DNA from 3 places in the Pseudomonas sp. MPR-R2A5 genome. Region 1 is predicted to be linked to each of the others. Evidence: riboswitches for the same ligand, from Rfam matches in the RefSeq annotation. Region 1 holds a riboswitch; each other region holds the start of a gene.
What was found. Region 1 has a riboswitch for cobalamin ahead of AC1Q6I_RS14185 (CbtB domain-containing protein). Riboswitches for the same ligand answer to the same signal wherever they lie in the genome.

Region 1 (3,268 bases):
TATGCTCTTCGGAGCCGGCGCCCAGGCCAATCAGCACGTCCAGGGGCAGGCGACCGCTGCTGGCTTCGACGATCTTCACCGCGGGTGGCAGCTCTTCGGCCACTTCCAGGCGCACGCGGGCCAGGTCCTCGGGGCTGATCATGTCGCACTTGTTGAGGATCACCAGGTCGGCGCTGGCCAACTGGTCGGCGAACAGTTCATGCAACGGGGATTCGTGGTCCAGGTTCGGATCAAGCTTGCGCTGGGCATCGACCTGGTCCGGGAAGGCGGCGAAGGTGCCGGCGGCCACCGCCGGGCTGTCGACCACGGTGATCACCGCGTCGACGGTGCAGGCGCTGCGGATTTCCGGCCATTGGAAGGCTTGCACCAGGGGCTTGGGCAAGGCCAGGCCCGAGGTTTCGATGAGGATATGGTCGAGGTCGCCGCGACGGGCCACCAGTTCGCGCATCACCGGAAAGAACTCTTCCTGGACGGTGCAGCACAGGCAGCCGTTCGCCAGTTCATACACGCGGCCGTTGGCTTCTTCCTCGGTGCAACCGATCGAGCATTGCTTGAGGATCTCACCGTCAATGCCCAACTCGCCGAATTCGTTGACGATCACCGCAATGCGACGGCCCTGGGCGTTATCGAGCATGTGGCGCAGCAAGGTGGTTTTGCCCGAGCCGAGAAAGCCGGTAACGATAGTGACGGGAAGTTTGGCCAGTGTTTTCATCGGATGCCCTTGGGGGCGGGCATACGGGACGATAGGCCCTGCGTGGCGCGCAGCAGCAGATTTCGTCACCGGATCACCCCGCCCGGTTGAATTGGAAAATCGGTTGCGAGGCAGGTCTCCTGGCTTGGGGCTTGCGGGTCTTGCGACCGGCGCTGGCTGCGCCTTCCCGCCGCAATGGCAGTGGCGTGGCAGTCAGATAAACCCTTCACAGTTGCGGGGGCAGCCGCGGCTTGAACCGCGTTCCCTTCTTAGCTTCGGCCTGGGCCGAAGAACCTCGAAGGTGCAAGGCTACAGGGGCTCGGTCAATTTGACTACCGTCGCTCTGCATGCTTTCCTACACGCCTTGTTTCGGGTGCCCTTCACAGGGTGAAACGGGAAACCGGTGAGTCATAGCCTTATGACCAGTCCGGTGCTGCCCCCGCAACGGTAAGCGAGTGAAGCGTCAGATCCACTGTGCCTGTACGGCATGGGAAGGCGACGCTTTATAGACCCAGTGTCCCTCGCAAGCCCGGAGACCGGCCCGAATAACATCAGATAACAAACCCGCGGTGGGCGGGCGCTGTTAAAACCCTGCGTGCCCGGCTCGCGGGGTTTGCATGCGCTCGTTTCACCCTGAACACGATAGGGACGCGCCATGTCGATCATCAGCAGCACTTCGCACACCGCCAGCAGTACCGCCACCCTCAGCCAACGCCTGACCGCCGCCATCGGCGCCTCGATCCTGGGCGCGTGCCTGGTGTATTTCGCCGGGTTCTCGCATATCGAGGCGGTGCACAACGCAGCCCACGATACTCGCCACAGCGCCGCGTTCCCGTGCCACTGAGACCTGCCGACATGATCAAACGTATTGCGCAAACCGCAGGGTTCACCGGCTTGCTGGCCGCCCTGCTGCTGACCCTGCTGCAAAGCTTCTGGGTCGCTCCGCTGATTCTGCAGGCGGAAACCTTCGAAAAGGCCCCGGCCGCGACTGAAGTCGTGCACGAGCATGCCGCTGGCGCCGCTGCGCACACCCACGACGCCGAAGCCTGGGAGCCGGAAGACGGCTGGCAGCGTGTGCTGTCGACCACCGGCGGCAACCTGGTGGTCGCCGTCGGCTTCGCCCTGATGCTGGCCGGCCTCTATACCCTGCGCGCACCGACCCGCACGGCCCAAGGCTTGCTGTGGGGCCTGGCCGGCTACGCGACCTTTGTGTTGGCGCCGACCCTGGGCCTGCCGCCCGAGCTGCCGGGCACGGCCGCCGCCGACCTGGCGCAACGCCAGATCTGGTGGATCGGCACGGCCGCCTCCACTGCGGCCGGTATTGCGCTGTTGGTGTTCGGTGGCAACTGGCTGCTTAAAGGGCTGGGCGTGGCGATCCTCGTGGTGCCTCACGTAATCGGCGCCCCGCAGCCGCAAGTGCATTCGATGCTGGCGCCAGAGGCACTGGAAGCACAATTCAAGATCGCCTCGCAGTTGACCAACGTCGCCTTCTGGCTGGCCCTCGGCCTGATCAGCGCCTGGTTGTTTCGCCGCAACCGCGACGATCAATACTCGGCATGAAACTCGCGGTCGGCCTCGGTTGCCAGCGGGGCTGCGAATTGCACGCCCTGCTGGCGCTGTTTGACACGGCCCTCGCCGAAGCGGGTATCGAGCGCCAGCACATCACCGCACTGGCGAGTCTCGACCGCAAACAGGACGAGCCGGGGTTACTGGCCCTGGCGCATAGGTTGAACCTGCCATTGCAGTGCTTCAGCGCCGAACAGTTGGCCGCGTATGAAGGCCGTCTGAGCCATAAATCAGCGGTCGCCTTTGCCCACACCGGCTGTTACGGCATCGCCGAAAGCGCCGCCCTGGCCCTGGCCGAACAGCTCTCCCCAGGCCCTGCCCGCTTGCTGATCACCCGCAAGAAAACCGCCCAGGCCACCTTTGCATTGGCCTGCGCCGGCTGAAAAATCGATAATTGCGTCTTCCGATCATGAGCAATCTTCATGCTCGCCCGTTTTTCGACAGGAATCCTCCATGACCGTCTACTTCATCGGTGCCGGCCCCGGCGACCCGGAATTGATCACTGTCAAAGGCCAACGGCTGATCCGCAGTTGCCCGGTGATCATCTATGCCGGTTCGCTGGTACCGGCGGCCGTGCTGGAGGGGCATCAAGCGCAACTGGTGGTCAACAGCGCCGAACTGCACCTGGCGCAGATCATCGAGCTGATCAAGACCGCCCACGCCAACGGCCAGGATGTGGCGCGGGTGCATTCCGGCGATCCGAGCCTGTATGGGGCGATCGGCGAGCAGATTCGTCATCTGCGCGAGCTGGGCATCCCGTTCCAGATCATTCCGGGCGTGACCGCAGTCGCCGCCTGTGCCGCGCTGCTGGAGGCCGAACTGACCTTGCCGGACATCGCCCAGAGCGTAATCCTGACCCGTTACGCCGATAAAACCCGCATGCCGGCCGGCGAGGACTTCGACAGCCTGGCCCGCCACGGCACCACCATGGCGATCCACCTGGGGGTCAACCACCTGGAGAAGATCGTCGCAGAGCTGCTGCCGCACTATGGCGCGGATTGCCCGATTGCC
Region 2 (3,268 bases), on a different contig from region 1:
TGTGGTGTGACACGCACATCCACATGTTGCCCGTAGTAGCTGAATGGCCAGCCATAAAACGCGCCATCCTTGACCGAGGTGATGTAGTCCGGCACCAGGTCGCTGCCGATCTCATCGCGCTCGTTGACCGCGGTCCACAGCTTGCCGCTCTGCGGTTCCCAGGCCATGCCGTTGGGGTTGCGCAGGCCCGAAGCGAAAATCCGGTGCTGGCCACTGGCGCGATCGACTTCCCAGATCGCCGCCCGACCTTGTTCCGCTTCCAGGCCGTTCTCGCCGACGTTGCTGTTGGAACCGACGCTCACATACAACTTGCTGCCGTCCTTGCTGGCTACCACGTTTTTCGTCCAGTGGTGGTTGATGCTGCCGCCCGGCAGGTCGACCACCGTGGTGCCGGCCTGCGTGATTGCGGTTTCGCCCGGTTGATAGGGAAAGCGCAGCAGCTTGTCTGAGTCGGCCACGTAGAGGTCGTTGCCCACCAGGGTCATGCCGAACGGCGAGTTGAGATTTTCCAGGAAGACCGTGCGGGTCTCGGCGACGCCATCGTGATCGGCATCGCGCAGCAAGGTGATGCGGTTCGGGCTGGGCACGCCGGCACCGGCACGGCCCATGACCTTTTCCATTACCCAGCCGCGAATGCCCTTGGCGTCATCCGGCTTGGGCGGCGCATTGGTTTCGGCCACCAACACATCGCCATTGGGTAGCACATACAGCCAGCGAGGGTGATCCAGGCCTTCGGCGAACGCTGTCACTTGGGTGCCCGCGGCGGCGGTTGGCTTCATGCCATCAGGCCAGCCAATGGCTGGGGCGATATTCACGGTGGGGATCAGGGTCTTGTTGGGCTCTGGCAGTTGGGGCGAAGGGCCGGTGCCATCCGATACCTTCAAGGTCGAGCTTTCTCCGCAGGCAGCGAGGGTGCCTGCGACCATGATCAGTAGGGCGAGTCTTGTTTTATGCATGGTTTTCTCCTGAATGCCTGTAAGGGTAGAGGAGTGCTGCGGCACGATGGTTCAAGTGCAAGGCCAGCTTTAATTGACGCTCCCCCCCCAACCCACTAACCTTCGCGACTTGTTTCAGGTGCTCTGTGACCCAAGGGTCGACTGAGTGAAACAGGGAAGCCGGTGAGTGAGCGCACTTGTACACAGTGTTGCCGCAATTCCGGCGCTGCCCCCGCAACGGTAAATGAGTCAAGACGGTGCTATTGGCCACTGTATCGCGCTGCGATATGGGAAGGCGCAGCGTCGGCCTGCTTTCTATAAAGCGAGCCACTCATGAGTCCGGAGACCGGCCTGGATCATCCAACAGCATCACGGTGGGCGATGCTTGGCTGTCTGTTTTTGTTTTTTCCTGCCCGCCGTTTTTGTCCAGCCCCAACGGAGAGCTGCCATGACCGATTCCCCCGACCGCGACGAACGCCACCTGGCGCGCATGCTGCGCAAAAAAGCCGTGATTGACGAGCGCATTGCCAATTCCCCGAACGAATGCGGTTTGCTGCTGGTGCTGACCGGCAACGGCAAAGGCAAAAGCAGCTCTGCGTTCGGCATGCTCGCGCGCGCCATGGGCCACGGCATGCAGTGCGGCGTGGTGCAGTTCATCAAAGGCCGTAACAGCACCGGCGAAGAATTGTTCTTCCGGCGTTTCCCCGAACAAGTGCGCTTTCACGTCATGGGCGAAGGCTTCACCTGGGAAACCCAGGACCGCCAGCGCGACATCGCCGCCGCCGAGGCCGCCTGGGCCGTGTCTCGCGAACTGCTGCAAGACCCGAGCATCGGCCTAGTGGTGCTGGATGAGCTGAACATCGCCCTCAAGCATGGCTACCTCGACCTGGACCAGGTACTGAGCGACCTGCAAGCCCGTCCGCCGATGCAGCACGTGGTGGTTACCGGCCGTGGCGCCAAGCCGGAGTTGATCGAGATGGGTGACACCGTCACCGAAATGGGCATGCTCAAGCACGCGTTCCAGGCCGGTATCAAGGCACAGAAGGGCGTCGAACTTTGAATCAGCCCCGTCATTGTCCGGCCGTACTGATCGCCGCACCGGCGTCCGGCCAGGGCAAAACCACGGTCACCGCTGCGCTGGCCCGTTTGCACCGCAACCTGGGGCGCAAAGTACGCGTGTTCAAATGCGGCCCGGACTTCCTCGACCCGATGATCCACGAACGCGCCAGCGGTGCGCCGGTGTATCAGTTGGATATGTGGATGGTTGGCGAGCAGGAAAGTCGTCGCTTGCTGTGGGAAGCGGCAGGGGAGGCCGACCTGATCCTGATCGAAGGCGTCATGGGCCTGTTTGACGGTACGCCGTCCAGCGCCGACCTGGCGCGGCACTTCGGTGTGCCGGTGCTGGCGGTGATCGACGGCACCGCCATGGCCCAGACCTTCGGTGCCCTGGCCCTGGGCCTGGCGCGTTATCAGCCGGACTTGCCGTTTGCCGGTGTGTTGGCCAACCGTGTCGGCACCTTGCGCCATGCGCAACTGCTCGAAGGGAGCCTCACCGAAGGCCTGCGCTGGTACGGCGCGTTGTCCCGTGAAACCGGGATTGAGTTGCCCAGCCGCCATCTTGGCCTGGTGCAAGCCAGCGAACTGAATGACCTCGACGTACGCCTGGACGCCGCTGCCCAGGCCCTGGGCAACAGTTGTGAAGTTGCCTTGCCGCCGCCGGTGACCTTCGCCGCGCCTGAAGTGATCGAAGCCGAACCGCTGCTCGCCGGTGTGCGCATCGCCGTGGCCCGTGACGAAGCCTTTGCCTTCACCTATGGCGCCAGCCTGGATCTATTGCGGGCGATGGGGGCCGAGTTGCGCTTTTTCTCACCGATTCATGATCGCCAAGTGCCCGAGGCCGACAGCCTCTATCTGCCAGGCGGGTACCCGGAGCTGCATCACCAGGCGCTGGCGGAAAACACCTCGATGCTCGATGCCATCCGTGCCCATCATGCTGCCGGTAAACCCTTGCTTGCCGAGTGTGGCGGCATGCTCTACCTGCTGGACTCGCTCACCGATGTCGACGGCACCCGTGCCGAGCTGGTCGGCCTGTTGCAGGGGGATGCGGTGATGCAGAAGAAACTGGCGGCCCTTGCCCTGCAAAGCGTCGAGTTGCCGGAAGGCGTATTGCGCGGGCACACCTACCACCATTCCCTGACCAGCACCGACTGGCAACCGATCGCCCGTGGCTTGAGCCCCAACGGCGGGCGGGGTGCCGAGGCGGTGTATCGGCAAGGGCGGATGACCGCTTCCTACGTGCACTTCTACTTCCCCTCCAATCCCCGTGCGGTTGC
Region 3 (3,268 bases), on a different contig from region 1:
ATCAGGATCAGCGCAAATACCGGCGCGCCGACGAGTGCGGTGACCACGCCCACCGGAATGACCTGGCCCTTGATCAAGGTGCGTGACAGCACATCGGCTGTAATCAAAAACAACGCGCCTCCCAAGGCGCTGGCCGGCAGCAGGCGTGAGTGCCCGGTACCGAGCAACAGGCGTGCGGCGTGAGGGATGACCAGGCCGACAAAACCAATGGAGCCGACAATCGACACCATCACCGCGGTGACCAACGCCGCGCAGCCCACCAGCACAAATTGCACGCGGCGCACCGGGATGCCGAGGGACGCCGCCGAGTCGCTGCCGAAGGTGAATGCATCCAGTGCGCGGCGGTGCCACAGGCACACCGCCAACCCCGCGACGGCCACCGGTACCGCCAGCCACACCGACGACCAACGCACGCCGCTGAGATTACCCAGCAACCAGAACAGGATGCCGCGCGCCTGTTCGGAGCTGGCGGACTTGGTGATCAGGAACGCGGTCAGCGCGTTGAACAGCTGCGAACCGGCGATGCCTGCCAGGATGATCTGGCCGGTGCCGCTCGACGACCCGCTGGCCCGGGCGAGCAAAATCACCAGCGCAAACGCCGCCATCGCCCCGGCAAAGGCGCCGGCGGACAGCGAGATCAAGCCACCGCCGACCCCCATCAGCACCACCAGCACCGCGCCGGTCGAGGCACCGGCGCTGATGCCAAGCAGGTAGGGATCGGCCAAGGGGTTGCGCAACAACGACTGCAGAATCACCCCGCATGTGGCCAGCCCCGCACCGCAGGCGGCGGCGACCAGCGTGCGAGTGAGGCGATAGTTCCACACCACGCCTTCGTCGATAGGGTCCAGCGCGTAGCCAGCGGCCCACAGTTTATTGGCCAACACCTGGAGCACTACCTGCGGCTCGATGGCGGTTTCGCCGATGGCTACGCCGGCCAGTATGGCGATCAACAGCAGCGCCAGGGCGAGAAGCGTTCTGCTCATTTGGGCAGGTCGTAGCTGTCGATGGCGCTCGCCAGTTGGTCGAGCCCATCGAAAGTACGCACGCTGGCCTGTAGGGCCATGGCGTCAAGGATGATGATGCGGTTGTGTTTCACCGCGTCCATGTTGCGTGTCACCGGGTCGCTGCGCAGGAAGGCCAGTTTCTGTTCGTAGTTGTCGGCCGGGTAGCGGCGGCGGTCCATGCGCGCGATCACCAGGAAGGTGGGGTTGGCTTTGGCGAGGGTTTCCCAGCCGACGGCGGGCCACTCTTCATCGGACTGCACCACGTTGTGCAAGCCGAGGGTTTGCAGCATGAATTCGGGGACACCCTTGTGGCCGGCCACATAGGGATCGCTGGCCATTTCGGCGCTGGAGAACCACACCAGCGCACTGGCCTGCTTGAGGCCCTTGTTGCGGGCGGTGGCGACGGACTTGGCCAGGCGCGCCTTGAGCGCCTCGTTCAGTTGCTGGCCGCGGTCCGGCACGTCGAAAATCTCGGCCAGTTGGCTGATGCTTTTATAAATGGTGTCGATGCGGAACGGCTCCAGGCGTGTGCCGTCGGCGCCCACCAGGTTGTTCTTGCCTTCGCAGTCGGAGGGCAGCAGGTAGGTGGGGATCTTCAATTCATGAAACTGCTCGCGGGTGCCGACCACGCCTTGTGGGCCAACCACCCATTCCAACTCGGCGGCCACCAGTTGCGGGCGCTTGGCAATGACCGCTTCGAAGCTTGGCTCATTGTTGGCCAGGCGCTCGATGGTGTCGTTCTGTGCCTTGAACTGCGGCAACACGTTGTTGAACCACAACGCCGTGCCGACCACTGTGTTGCCCACACCCAGGGCGTAGAGCATTTCGGTCGCCGCCTGGCCAATGGTTACGCTGCGGGCGGGCGCTTGCTGAAAGGTCAGGGTGCTGCCGCAGTTCTCCAGCGTCAGCGGGTAGTGGGTGGGCGTCGCCTGGGCCAGGGCACAGAAGCCCAGGCCGGTGAGCAAGGCGGTAACGCGTGGCAGCATGGGGCAATCTCCTGGGAGCCGTACGTGGAACTGGGGAGGTACGGTTCGGAAATACGCCCTCGGACGCTGCGGTGGAGGCAGCCAAGGATGTCCTTCCCGGACACCCCGCCGGTTAGTGGTTTTACTGGGCCGGCAGGTCTCCTGACTGATGCGTCTTCACCCGGCTCCAGCCTTCCCGGAGGGTATCCAGTGGCGTTGAGGAGCAGGCTCGGCATCTACAGTTGCGGGGGCAGTTCCGATTGACGCGGGGGTACCGCGCTTCGGATTCCCTATTAGTCCCGTTTGGGAACCGGCGCGGTATGGTAGTCGATTGGGCTGGGGAGGGGGAACCGAATGGCGGCTTTCTGTAGGCGCGTATAGGCTCGCGCCCACATAAAGCCGCGGTAACCGGTCAGAGGCGTATATCTTCAGGGCCGCGGATCAGTGCTTCAATTCGCGTCCCCGTGGCGCGCTCTTCATTGCTGAAACCGTCGTAGTCGGCCAGGTTGGCGAAACGGATGCCGGTCAATTGCTCGATCTGGATCACACTGCGCCGGTAGGTCCGCAGTTGGCCAAATACCAGATCAAGCTGACCGAGTTCACGGCTCTGGTCGATCATGTAGGCGCTGGCAGAGGGCTTGCCGTCGTCGCCGAGGTAGGCCACCACTTTCCAGAATGCCTTGGGGATTTTCACGCCGCGGTAGACACGGTCGTCATCGGCCAACACCGGGCCGGTAAACACCGTGGCCCGGGCCTTCCAGCGTTGTGTGTTGTCGAGAATGTAGTCTTCGAGCTCCAGCCAGGTCTTCTGGTTGAACCCGCTCATCTGCGGCGAGCAATTGGTGAAATGGAACGTGTCGAGGTTGGCGGTGTTGGCCTCGTCGCCCCAGTTGGGATCCTGTCGTCGCACCAGGTGGCCGCGATCCAGGCCGTTGTTGGTGTAGAGCTCGTCGCCGATCTGCGCGCTGATGGGCAGGCGGCCGTCGTAGGCCCAGGTGTCGTTGCTGCGAACGATATCCACCGCCTGTCCGCCGTCGATATTCACGCCCACATAGAGCGCCATCCGTCGGGAACGTGACAGGGTCACCGAGAAATGCGTGTAGTCCAGGCGCAGCGGCTGGACGTCAGTTGCCAATGCCTCATCCACCGTGGGCCACGGCACGGCGAAGCCGCTGAGAAAGTCGGGTGCGTAGCCACGCCGGTCCTGCAGATCCTTGGCGGGCGTCACACGGGGCGTCGCCGCCCTGGCTTCCATCAGGCTGGGGGTGGCCGGGATCAACGGGCGTAGATCGACGAGCC

Region 2: it holds a riboswitch for cobalamin, as region 1 does, so the genes downstream of both, cobO (cob(I)yrinic acid a,c-diamide adenosyltransferase) here and AC1Q6I_RS14185 (CbtB domain-containing protein) in region 1, are expected to answer to the same signal.
Region 3: it holds a riboswitch for cobalamin, as region 1 does, so the genes downstream of both, AC1Q6I_RS31680 (ABC transporter substrate-binding protein) here and AC1Q6I_RS14185 (CbtB domain-containing protein) in region 1, are expected to answer to the same signal.

The regions. Positions count from the first base shown of each region.
Region 1 is NZ_JBXAFK010000017.1:40,624-43,891, reverse strand. Features, by position in the region: gene cobW (cobalamin biosynthesis protein CobW) at 1-712, opposite strand, end outside; cobalamin riboswitch at 805-1,004, opposite strand; cobalamin riboswitch at 1,046-1,250, shown strand; gene AC1Q6I_RS14185 (CbtB domain-containing protein) at 1,347-1,535, shown strand; gene AC1Q6I_RS14180 (CbtA family protein) at 1,547-2,251, shown strand; gene AC1Q6I_RS14175 (cobalamin biosynthesis protein) at 2,248-2,640, shown strand; gene cobM (precorrin-4 C(11)-methyltransferase) at 2,711-3,268, shown strand, end outside.
Region 2 is NZ_JBXAFK010000003.1:207,335-210,602, forward strand. Features, by position in the region: gene AC1Q6I_RS03675 (PQQ-dependent sugar dehydrogenase) at 1-956, opposite strand, end outside; cobalamin riboswitch at 1,056-1,304, shown strand; gene cobO (cob(I)yrinic acid a,c-diamide adenosyltransferase) at 1,384-1,995, shown strand; gene AC1Q6I_RS03685 (cobyrinic acid a,c-diamide synthase CobB) at 1,992-3,268, shown strand, end outside.
Region 3 is NZ_JBXAFK010000067.1:20,509-23,776, forward strand. Features, by position in the region: gene AC1Q6I_RS31675 (FecCD family ABC transporter permease) at 1-983, opposite strand, end outside; gene AC1Q6I_RS31680 (ABC transporter substrate-binding protein) at 980-1,990, opposite strand; cobalamin riboswitch at 2,105-2,299, opposite strand; gene AC1Q6I_RS31685 (DNA/RNA non-specific endonuclease) at 2,382-3,268, opposite strand, start outside.